DNA from 3 places in the Priestia sp. FW507-14D1A genome. Region 2 is predicted to be linked to each of the others. Evidence: riboswitches for the same ligand, from Rfam matches in the RefSeq annotation. Region 2 holds a riboswitch; each other region holds the start of a gene.

Region 1 (3,287 bases), on a different contig from region 2:
CATGCTTTATTTCGACGCTGCGAAAGCCATGGACAAACAATTCCTGCTGCTGCATCAGTAGCTTGACCAGCATCCTTGCGATCTACCAATGTCACATCTGCTCCTGCTTTTGCTAAATGATATGCAGTAGAAGCTCCAAGTACCCCAGCTCCAACTACGATGTATGTTTTCATACCAAAACACCCTTTTCTTTCTTCTAGTATTCTTATGCTATATGTATGCAATTTTAGCATAGCAAAAAAAGAAGTCACATACTAGGCTGAGCTATTTCGAGCTTATTTTTACGTCTTGCTGACTTTAACATATAGCAGCTCCTTTCATCTCGTAAACAAAAGCGGTAGAAGTTCCTTTACGAAGATTATAGCAGCGTGAAGAAAGCCACAAATAGTGGTAGTACGTCTTTAACGCTGCTGCTTACGGCTTTTCTATTATAGTTTCTGAATAAAAGCAAAGAGAATAAAATTTCTATAATATGTAAATAAAAAGAAATAACCATTATTTTAAGGAGAGCGTATGCAATCTTCATTTGTATTATTTTTTATCATTCTTGGTTTACTATTTGGCAAGTGGCGCAGGTATCAAGAATACTATCCTACTTTGCTGTTTTGGGTCACGGGGAATTTGCTTTATGAAGTACTGCTGTTTCATCACCGCGTATGGGTATTTCACCCTGTTGGTATTGATCACCTTTTTCTACCCGATCACCTCATGGTTTCCCTTGGAATAACCTTAATTATTTATCCGTTTGTTATACCAGTTTTTTTAGGAAGGCTGCCGCTGCATGTAAGCGGCCGGATGTGGTGGATTCTTTTGTGGGCGCTTTTATTTACTGTGATTGAGTTCATTGCTTATGTTAATCACAGTATTACTCATCATTATGGATGGTCGCTGCTGTGTTCTTTTCTCTTCAATATTGTCACGTTCTCACTTTTAGTCATTCATCAAAAGACAGCGCTGGGTGCTTGGGTTCTATCTGGAAGCTTTATAGCTTTCTTATTTATTCTTTTTGATATTCCTATGCCTTAACTTTTCATTGACTAGACGGAGGAAAAGGAAATATAATAGAAATTACATTTAAATATAATTTTCCTCTCTGAGAATAGAGGTGCATGAAATCAAGAGTCACTTATTGGAGACTAATGGAGTCTGTGAAGATAAGTAAAAGGGATTTCGTGCCGAAGTATATAAACATCCATTGTGTTCATATACTGGTTCAGTATTGAATAAATGCTGAGCTGTCACAAACCATTTGGTTTGTGGAGAGCTATTGAAGAGATGTTGATGCCTAGAATGTAATAATATTTTATTATTATGAAACCAAGACGCGTGAACATCACTTCACGGGTCTTTTTTGTGTTTTTCTACTGACCATCAAAGTTATAGTTGAATGATTTAAATGGAGGGATACGGATTATGTACTTACATGGAACGAGTAAAATTAACAGCAGCAATCATTTAGAAATTGGGCAGTGCGATACGGTCGAACTGAAAAAACGATACGGCACTCCCTTATACATCTACGATCAAGAATTAATTGAGACGAAATGCAAGGCCTTCCATTCAGCCTTTCGAAGAAGCGGATTTTCATATCAAATCGCCTATGCAGGGAAAGCCTTTCTTTGTATGGAAATGGCTAGCCTTTTAACGAAGCTTGATATGTCACTAGATGTGGTCTCAGGAGGCGAATTATTTACAGCGCTTGAAGCTGGATATCCAGCTGAACGCATTCATTTTCACGGCAATAATAAAACGATTGAAGAAATGGAAATGGCTCTTGATGCGAATATTGGCTGTTTTGTTGTTGATAACTTTACCGAACTTGAAGTTTTGCATGCCTTAGCAGCTGAGCGCAAACAGAAAGCATCTATTCTTCTGCGTGTTACTCCAGGGATTGAAGCCCATACACATGAATATATTATGACCGGACAGGAAGACTCCAAGTTTGGATTTGGTCTTTCCAATGACCAAGCCATGAAAGCGGTAAGTTCTGCGTTAGAAAAGCCTTACTACGATCTTTTAGGCATTCATTGTCATATTGGTTCGCAAATTTTTGAAGTAGATGGTTTTTCTCGCGCCATTGATATTTTAACTGATTTCTTATTCAGCATTCGTGATAAAATGGAATTTGAAGTAAAAGTTTTAAACGTAGGTGGTGGTTTTGGTATTCGTTATACCGAAAGCGACTCTCCTCTTCCAGTTGAGTATTATGTAGATGCACTGACAGAAAAGCTAAGCCGCACGTTAACTGAACAGAATTATACCCTTCCAGAAGTCTGGATTGAGCCTGGAAGAAGCATCGTAGGAGAAGCAGGTACAACGCTTTATACAATTGGATCAACGAAGGAGATTCCAGGTGTACGAAAATACGTAGGAATTGACGGCGGTATGACCGATAATATCCGTCCTGCTCTTTACGATGCAAAACATGAAGCTGTCTTGGCTAATAGAGTGACGGATAAAAAAGATGAAACAGTATCAATTGCGGGTAAATGCTGTGAATCAGGAGATATGCTTATTTGGGATATTGATTTACCGCGCGTTAATCAAGGAGATTTATTAGCAGTGTCCTCTACAGGTGCCTACAACTATTCAATGGCTAGCAATTACAACCGTATTCCGCGCCCTGCTGTTGTATTTGTAAAAAATGGAGAAGCTCGTCTTGCTGTAGAGCGAGAAACATACGAAGATTTGGTGCGTAAAGATGTAAAGCCAGTCGTTACTACGTATGCAATGAGCAAATAATAGCTGTTCTTGCGTAGTAAAGAAGCTATTGTTGTTTGGAGGAAATCTAACTATGGTTTTAAGTGTATTTAAAACGTACAGATCATCGCTTATTCTGCTTCTCGCTATTTTAATTGGCGGGATAGCAGGATATGCTATCGGGCCCGATGTGGCAGTCGTAAAGCCCTTTGGTGATTTGTTTCTTAATTTGATGTTCATGATTATCGTTCCCCTTGTCTTTTTTAGTGTGGCTTCGGCGATCGCAAACATGAATGAAATGAAGCGTCTTGGTAAAATTATGCTAGGTATCGCCGTTGTGTTTATCGCCACTGCTGCTGTTTCAGCCGTTTTAGGCTTTTTAGGCGCATCACTTTACAATCCGCTACATAATGTAGATACTTCTGCCATTAAAGAATTGATGGGTGACAGTGAAAATACAGCTGAAAAAATGACGCTTTTAACTCAGCTTGTTAGTACATTTACTGTACCTGATTTTGTTCAGTTATTTTCGAAAGAGCACATTTTACAATTAATTGTCTTTGCCGTTATTTTCGGTATTGCTACAA
Region 2 (3,287 bases):
AGTAGGAAATACGTATATATAAAAGACGTGGAGATACCACGTCTTTTTTCTCTTCTTTATACGTGCACTGCTTGCTGCTCTTCTAATTCAAATGCTACGTGAAGCGTCTCAACAGCTTTTACCATATCAGCGTGCGGTACAACTGTAGATACTTTAATTTCAGACGTGCTGACCATCTTCACTTCAATTTTCTCCCCTGCCAGCACTTCAAACATTTCGGCTGCAACGCCTGGATTAGAAATCATGCCAGAGCCGACAATTGATACTTTAGCCAGACCGCTTTCATGTTCAATACGCGTATATCCTAAAGTAGATTTATACTCTTTTAAGACGGCAAGAGCGGCATCTACGTCTACGGTTTTAATAGAAAATGAGATAGAGAGACGATTATTAGCCGTTACGTTTTGAATAATAATGTCCACATTTAACTGTTCTTTTGCTAATGCTGTAAAAATAGTAGAAAGAGTTTGCAACTCATTGTTTAACCCTTCAATTGTCACTCGTGAAATATTATCTTCAAACGCAATTCCTCTTACGACTAAGTTTTGTTCCATTGAAACTTCCTCCTCAACAATCGTTCCATTCTCGTTTTCTAAGCTTGAACGCACTTCTAGCGGTATCTGATAATTTTTTGCAAACTCAACAGCGCGCGGATGCAGCACCCCTGCTCCCAAATTAGCTAATTCTAACATTTCGTCATATGAAATAGAGTGAAGCTTACGAGCATCTTCTACATAGCGCGGATCTGTCGTAAACACTCCTGTTACGTCTGTATAAATATCACATTTTGCAGCTTTTAATGCTGCGGCAAGAGCTACTGCCGTAGTGTCAGAGCCGCCTCGACCTAATGTTGTAATGCTTCCATCTTCTGAACAGCCTTGGAATCCAGCTACTACTACGATTCGGCCTCTATCTAATTGGCTTTGAATACGAGTCGTGTCAATGTGCTGGATTCGTGCATTGCTGTGAACTGCTTCCGTCTGGATACCAGCTTGCCAACCTGTTAGCGAAGTTGCTTCATACCCTTTATATTGAAGGGCCATTGTTAACAGGGAAATCGTTACTTGTTCTCCAGTTGTAAGAAGCATATCCATTTCGCGTTTGCTTGGACTGTCCGTAATATCACTTGCTAATTTCACCAGTGCATCTGTCGTTTTGCCCATTGCCGATACAACAACAACTACTTGGTTACCGCGCTCTGCTTCTTGAATAACACGGTTTGCTACATGTTGGATACGTTCAACAGAACCAACAGATGTTCCACCAAATTTTTGAACGATTAATGCCATAATTTTGTTCATTCCTTTTCAATAAATTTGCATATGCAGGATGATGAGAAGCTAAATTTTTTTACTCAGACAATAAAAAAAGCAATGAGATGAGCTCTCATTGCTTAACGAACGAAAATTATAAAACATAACCGTCCACTGCCGTGAGATAGCTCTCCAAGAATCTACATCTTGACAATCCTACGTTTATTCAACGCAGAACCAGCAATCATTACTATGAGGTAATGTTCACTTCGGCAAATTTCCCTTTCCGTCTCATTCATAAGGGCTCATACCCTTCCTGATACGTACTGATTAAATTTGCACCTCTATCTTCACTTCATTTGATGAAGTGTCGTATGAAATTAGTTAATAGCTTATCAAATATTTTCTATTATTTCAAGACTATTTTTGTAATGTTTCATAAATTTTTTCAGCAATGTTTTGAGGAACACCCGAATTTCGAATATCATCAACCGTTGCTTCTTTCAATTTTTTCACCGAACCAAAATACTTTAACAAAGCTTTTTTACGCTTTTCTCCCACTCCCGGAATGTCGTCCAGAACAGACTGAAAAGCGGACTTAGAGCGCACTTGACGGTGGAAAGTAATCGCAAAGCGGTGAACTTCATCTTGAATTCGCTGAAGCAAATAAAATTCTTGACTATTGCGTTCAAGCGGTATGATTTGAGGAGGCTCACCAATCATCAGGTTGGAGGTTCTGTGCTTATCATCTTTGACAAGACCTGCTGTAGGCACTAAAAGTCCCAATTCATTTTCGAGAACGTCCTGTACTGCAGCTAAATGCCCTTTGCCTCCATCTACAACAATTAAATCTGGAAGCGGAAGACCTTCTTTTAACGCTCTGGAATACCGTCTGCGAACGACTTCTCTCATGGAACTGTAATCATCTGGTCCCTTTACGGTCTTAATTTTATATTTGCGATATTCTTTCTTTTCCGGTTTCCCATCAACAAAAACAATCATTGCAGAAACGGGATCTGTCCCTTGAATATTTGAGTTATCAAATGCTTCAATCCGGTAAGGCGCTGCAATTCCAAGCTCTTCTCCTAACCGTTCAACTGCGCCAACCGTGCGCTCTTCATCTCGTTCAATTAAATAGAATTTTTCACCGAGCGCAATTTTTGCATTTTTACATGCAAGTTCTACTAATTCTTTCTTTTTGCCTCGCTTTGGATGCTGAACCTCTACTTCTACTAATTTCTCAGCTAACTCTGCATCAATCGTTGCTGGAACCAGCACTTCTTTTGGCTTAATATTTTTGGCATAAAACTGACCGATAAAAGTTAAGAAATCTTCTTCTGGCTCTTTATAAAAAGGAAACATAGAAACTTCTCGCTCAATTAATTTCCCTTGGCGAATAAAGAAAACTTGAACACACATCCAGCCTTTATCATAAGAATAGCCAAACACATCTCGATTAACAAAATCATTAAACGTTACTTTTTGCTTTTCCATTGTCGCTTCAATATGAGCAATTTGATCTCGATATTCTTTAGCCCTTTCAAAGTCAAGTTCTTCTGAAGCTTTTAACATTTTTTCAGTTAACTCTGTTTTGACATGCTCATATCCACCATTTAAAAACCGAGTGATATTTTCAATAATTTGTTTGTTTTGCTCTTCTTTTACTTCTTTTACGCAAGGAGCTAGACATTGCCCGATATGGTAATACAAACAAGGTCTGTCTGGCATGGTAGAGCACTTTCTTAGTGGATAAATGCGATCAAGAAGCCGCTTGGTTTCATTTGCAGCTTGAACGTTAGGATAAGGACCGAAGTATTTCCCTTTATCTTTTTTTATTTTTCTTGTAATAACAAGCCGGGGCTGTTTTTCAGCTGTAATCTTAATAAAGGGATAGCCCTTATCATCTTTAAGCATAATATTGTATTTTGGGTCATGCTTTTTAATTAAATTCATTTCTAAAATAAGCGCTTCTAAATTAGAAGATGTGACGATATATTCAAAATCGACAATGTCGTTTACAAGTCGAAGCGTCTT
Region 3 (3,287 bases), on a different contig from region 2:
TTTACTGTTACTTGGCATTCTTTTAACGGAATAAGTTTTGACTTTTTCGTCCATTTGTATCCTAACCAAACAATTAAGAATAAAGGAAGTCCGATATAAGAAACAAGTACACCGTACCAGTCAATCGAATCACCCGTAAACGCCGAATAGTTTTGACCTAAAATGACAACAGCACATAAAATAAAGGCAAAGATAGGACCAAACGGGAAAAGTTTTGCATGATATGGAAGTTCACTCAAATCATGACCTTGAGCAACAAATGCTCTTCTAAAACGATAGTGGCTGATGGCAATTCCTAACCAAGCAATAAAACCAGACATACCAGAAGCGTTAAGTAACCACGTGTATACCGCACCGTCTCCAAAAAATGAAGCACCAAATGCAAGTGTACCGACAAGTGCCGTTGCGATTAAAGCATTAACCGGAACGCCTCGTTTATTTACTTTTGCTAAGAACCTCGGTGCTTTTCCATCTTTCGCTAAGTTCCAAAGCATACGCGTAGAAGCATACATACCTGAGTTACCAGCAGATAAAACGGCTGTTAAAATAACGGCATTGATAGCTGATGCTGCAAACGCCAGACCTGCTCGTTCGAATATTAAAGTAAATGGACTTACCCGCACATCATCACTTGCTAATGAATCCGCTGTGTATGGAATAAGCATCCCGATAACAAAAATAGCTAAAATATAAAATAACAAGATGCGCCAGAAGACTTGTTTAACTGCGCGAGGAACCGTTTTTTCCGGATCTTCACTTTCTCCAGCTGCGACTCCAAGCAACTCTGTTCCTTGGAATGAAAAACCAGCAGCCATAAAAATACCTAAGACAGTAAAGAATCCACCGTGAATGGGTCCATCACCAAGCGTGAAGTTTTTAAAACCTGGTGCTTCATTGTTAAAGATACCAAAAATCATCATAATACCAATAACTAAAAAGATGATAACCGTTACTACTTTAATTAACGAAAACCAAAATTCAGATTCACCAAATCCTTTTACAGAAAGGTAGTTAAGCCCAAACATAATTAATAAAAACAGGGCACTCCATAAAATAGAAGAAGAGTTTGGGAACCAAAATTTCATAATAAGGGCTCCAGCCGATAATTCAGCTGCAATCGTAATAGCCCAGTTATACCAATAGTTCCAGCCGAGAGCGAAACCAAAGGATGGATCTACAAACCGAGACGCATACGTACTAAACGAACCGGCTTCAGGCATATAAGCTGCGAGCTCCGCTAGGCTGGTCATCAAAAAGTAAACCATGACACCAATGATAGCGTAAGCTAAAAGCGCTCCCCCAGGTCCTGCTGTGTGAATTGCTCCACCACTTGCTAGGAATAAGCCGGTTCCGATGGCTCCTCCTAATGAAATCATCGTTAAGTGGCGAGATTTCAACCCACGTTTTAATTCTTGCTGCTCTTGCATAGATAAATGCTCCTTTCGAATGTACGGAAAGAGACGGGATAACATAAAAAAAGCCCGCAGTATATGTGCGCGCTTTTAAATCTGAAAACCGCGTCAACCTTCCGTGAAGATAGCTCTTCACATCACTCGCATGATGTGACAGTTCTGTTCCTGTTCGGAGACAGCCCCAGCTTAAATCAACAGAGAAGTGATCTAAACTTCGGCAATTTTTCCTTTCAAGCAACATCCTCAATGTTCTCTGCATTTCCGTTGCTTTACTATTAAAAACTGCGACCTCTACCTCATCGATTAGGATGAGGGTTTTTTATATTCATTTGACATAAAAGAAGTATACCAAATACTAAAACGATTGTCATTATAAAAAATAGATTCAGAAAATAGAAACATCTTTGAAATCTCTCGAATCTATTTTGTTACATATGATATAATGGATGTTGTCATAATACTACATAAATATCCGAACGTACCACAGGGGGAGCCGCCGTGCTGAGAGTGAACAAATTGTTCAGACCCTTCGAACCTGTTAGTTAACGCTAGCGTAGGAATGTGGGAATAGTAGCATATATTTGCTTACTCCTGTGTAAACCGTTTGATATGAATGATTCAAAAACAGGAGTGAGAAACGTGAATAAAGCATTACCTTTACAGGCTAAAATTGAAATAGCTATTTTTGCAGCATTGGCACTTCTACTTGATCTTTTGCCTTCCATTAAGATTGCAACGGCTGTGAGTATTTCGTTCTCCATGGTGCCCATTTTTATTATGTGCTTTCGCTGGGGAGTAAAAGGCGGGGCTCTATCTGGTCTATTATGGGGGCTTTTACAGTTGGCAACAGGAACGGCTTATATTTTAACAGCGCTGCAAACGTTTATTGAATATATTGTGGCTTTTGCTTTTATAGGTTTTGGAGGTATTTTTTCGCAATCTATTAAAACAAATTTAGCTAACAATAACAGATCAAAAGCTTTTGTTTTGATTGTTTTATCCCTTATTATCGGCAGCTTCGCACGGTATTTCTGGCACTTTATTGCGGGTATTATTTTCTGGGGGTCATATGCGCCAAAGGGCATGTCCGCTCTATGGTATTCTTTTTCAATGAACGGGATTTCAATGGTAGGATCACTAATAGCCTGCTTAATCATTCTTTCACTATTAATTCCATCGGCATCAAGAATGATTATAACTAAATCACACTCATCATAAGCAAAAAGACTAAATCTACCAAGATTTAGTCTTTTTTGTCATTTGTCACCTTTGTTTACACAAAAGTGTGTCAGGTTTGATAACATAGTTAGTGAAATATTCAAAAAACTGTTTTATGATAATCACCATATTCAAACGAGATAAGGGATTGATAGCATGCTACAGAAATGGATCACGAGCATAGGTTTAGATATTGGAACAAGTACAACAAAACTGATTGCAAGCAAGCTGTTAATAGCAAATCAACAAAATCAGTTTACGCTGCCAGGCTGTCAAATTATTGATCGTCGCGTAACGTATGCAAGTTCTATCTATACCACCCCTATGCTAAACGATGTTGAAATCGATGTTCAACGATTAACGGTACTACTAGAACAAGAGTATAAGAATGCAGGAATCTCCTTAGATCAAGTGGAGGCAGGTGCTGTGATCATCACAGGAGAAACGGCCAGAAAGAAAAATGCAGAAAGTATCGTTCACTATCTAGCCGAACATGCTGGGGATTTTGTTGTTGCAACAGCCGGCGCTGACTTAGAAGGAATATTAGCTGCAAAAGGATCAGGAGCAATCGAACGTTCTGCTGAAACAAATGCAGTAATTGCCAATATTGATGTAGGAGGAGGAACTGCTAACATCGCTTTATGTCAAAATGGAAAA

The links. Region 2 has a riboswitch for lysine ahead of AC3WJG_RS07660 (aspartate kinase). Riboswitches for the same ligand answer to the same signal wherever they lie in the genome.
Region 1: linked by a shared signal. The riboswitch ahead of lysA (diaminopimelate decarboxylase) and the one ahead of AC3WJG_RS07660 (aspartate kinase) in region 2 are both predicted to bind lysine.
Region 3: linked by a shared signal. The riboswitch ahead of AC3WJG_RS14450 (amino acid permease) and the one ahead of AC3WJG_RS07660 (aspartate kinase) in region 2 are both predicted to bind lysine.

The regions. Positions count from the first base shown of each region.
Region 1 covers NZ_JBYSWQ010000005.1:347,653-350,939, reverse strand. The annotation lists gene AC3WJG_RS19375 (NAD(P)/FAD-dependent oxidoreductase) at 1-173, opposite strand, end outside; gene AC3WJG_RS19370 (CBO0543 family protein) at 514-1,026, shown strand; lysine riboswitch at 1,093-1,275, shown strand; gene lysA (diaminopimelate decarboxylase) at 1,414-2,742, shown strand; gene AC3WJG_RS19360 (dicarboxylate/amino acid:cation symporter) at 2,795-3,287, shown strand, end outside.
Region 2 covers NZ_JBYSWQ010000001.1:1,390,889-1,394,175, forward strand. The annotation lists gene AC3WJG_RS07655 (YslB family protein) at 1-5, shown strand, start outside; gene AC3WJG_RS07660 (aspartate kinase) at 57-1,289, opposite strand; lysine riboswitch at 1,431-1,608, opposite strand; gene uvrC (excinuclease ABC subunit UvrC) at 1,674-3,287, opposite strand, start outside.
Region 3 covers NZ_JBYSWQ010000003.1:176,050-179,336, reverse strand. The annotation lists gene AC3WJG_RS14450 (amino acid permease) at 1-1,427, opposite strand, end outside; lysine riboswitch at 1,530-1,714, opposite strand; TPP riboswitch at 1,889-1,989, shown strand; gene thiT (energy-coupled thiamine transporter ThiT) at 2,022-2,630, shown strand; gene AC3WJG_RS14440 (ethanolamine ammonia-lyase reactivating factor EutA) at 2,787-3,287, shown strand, end outside.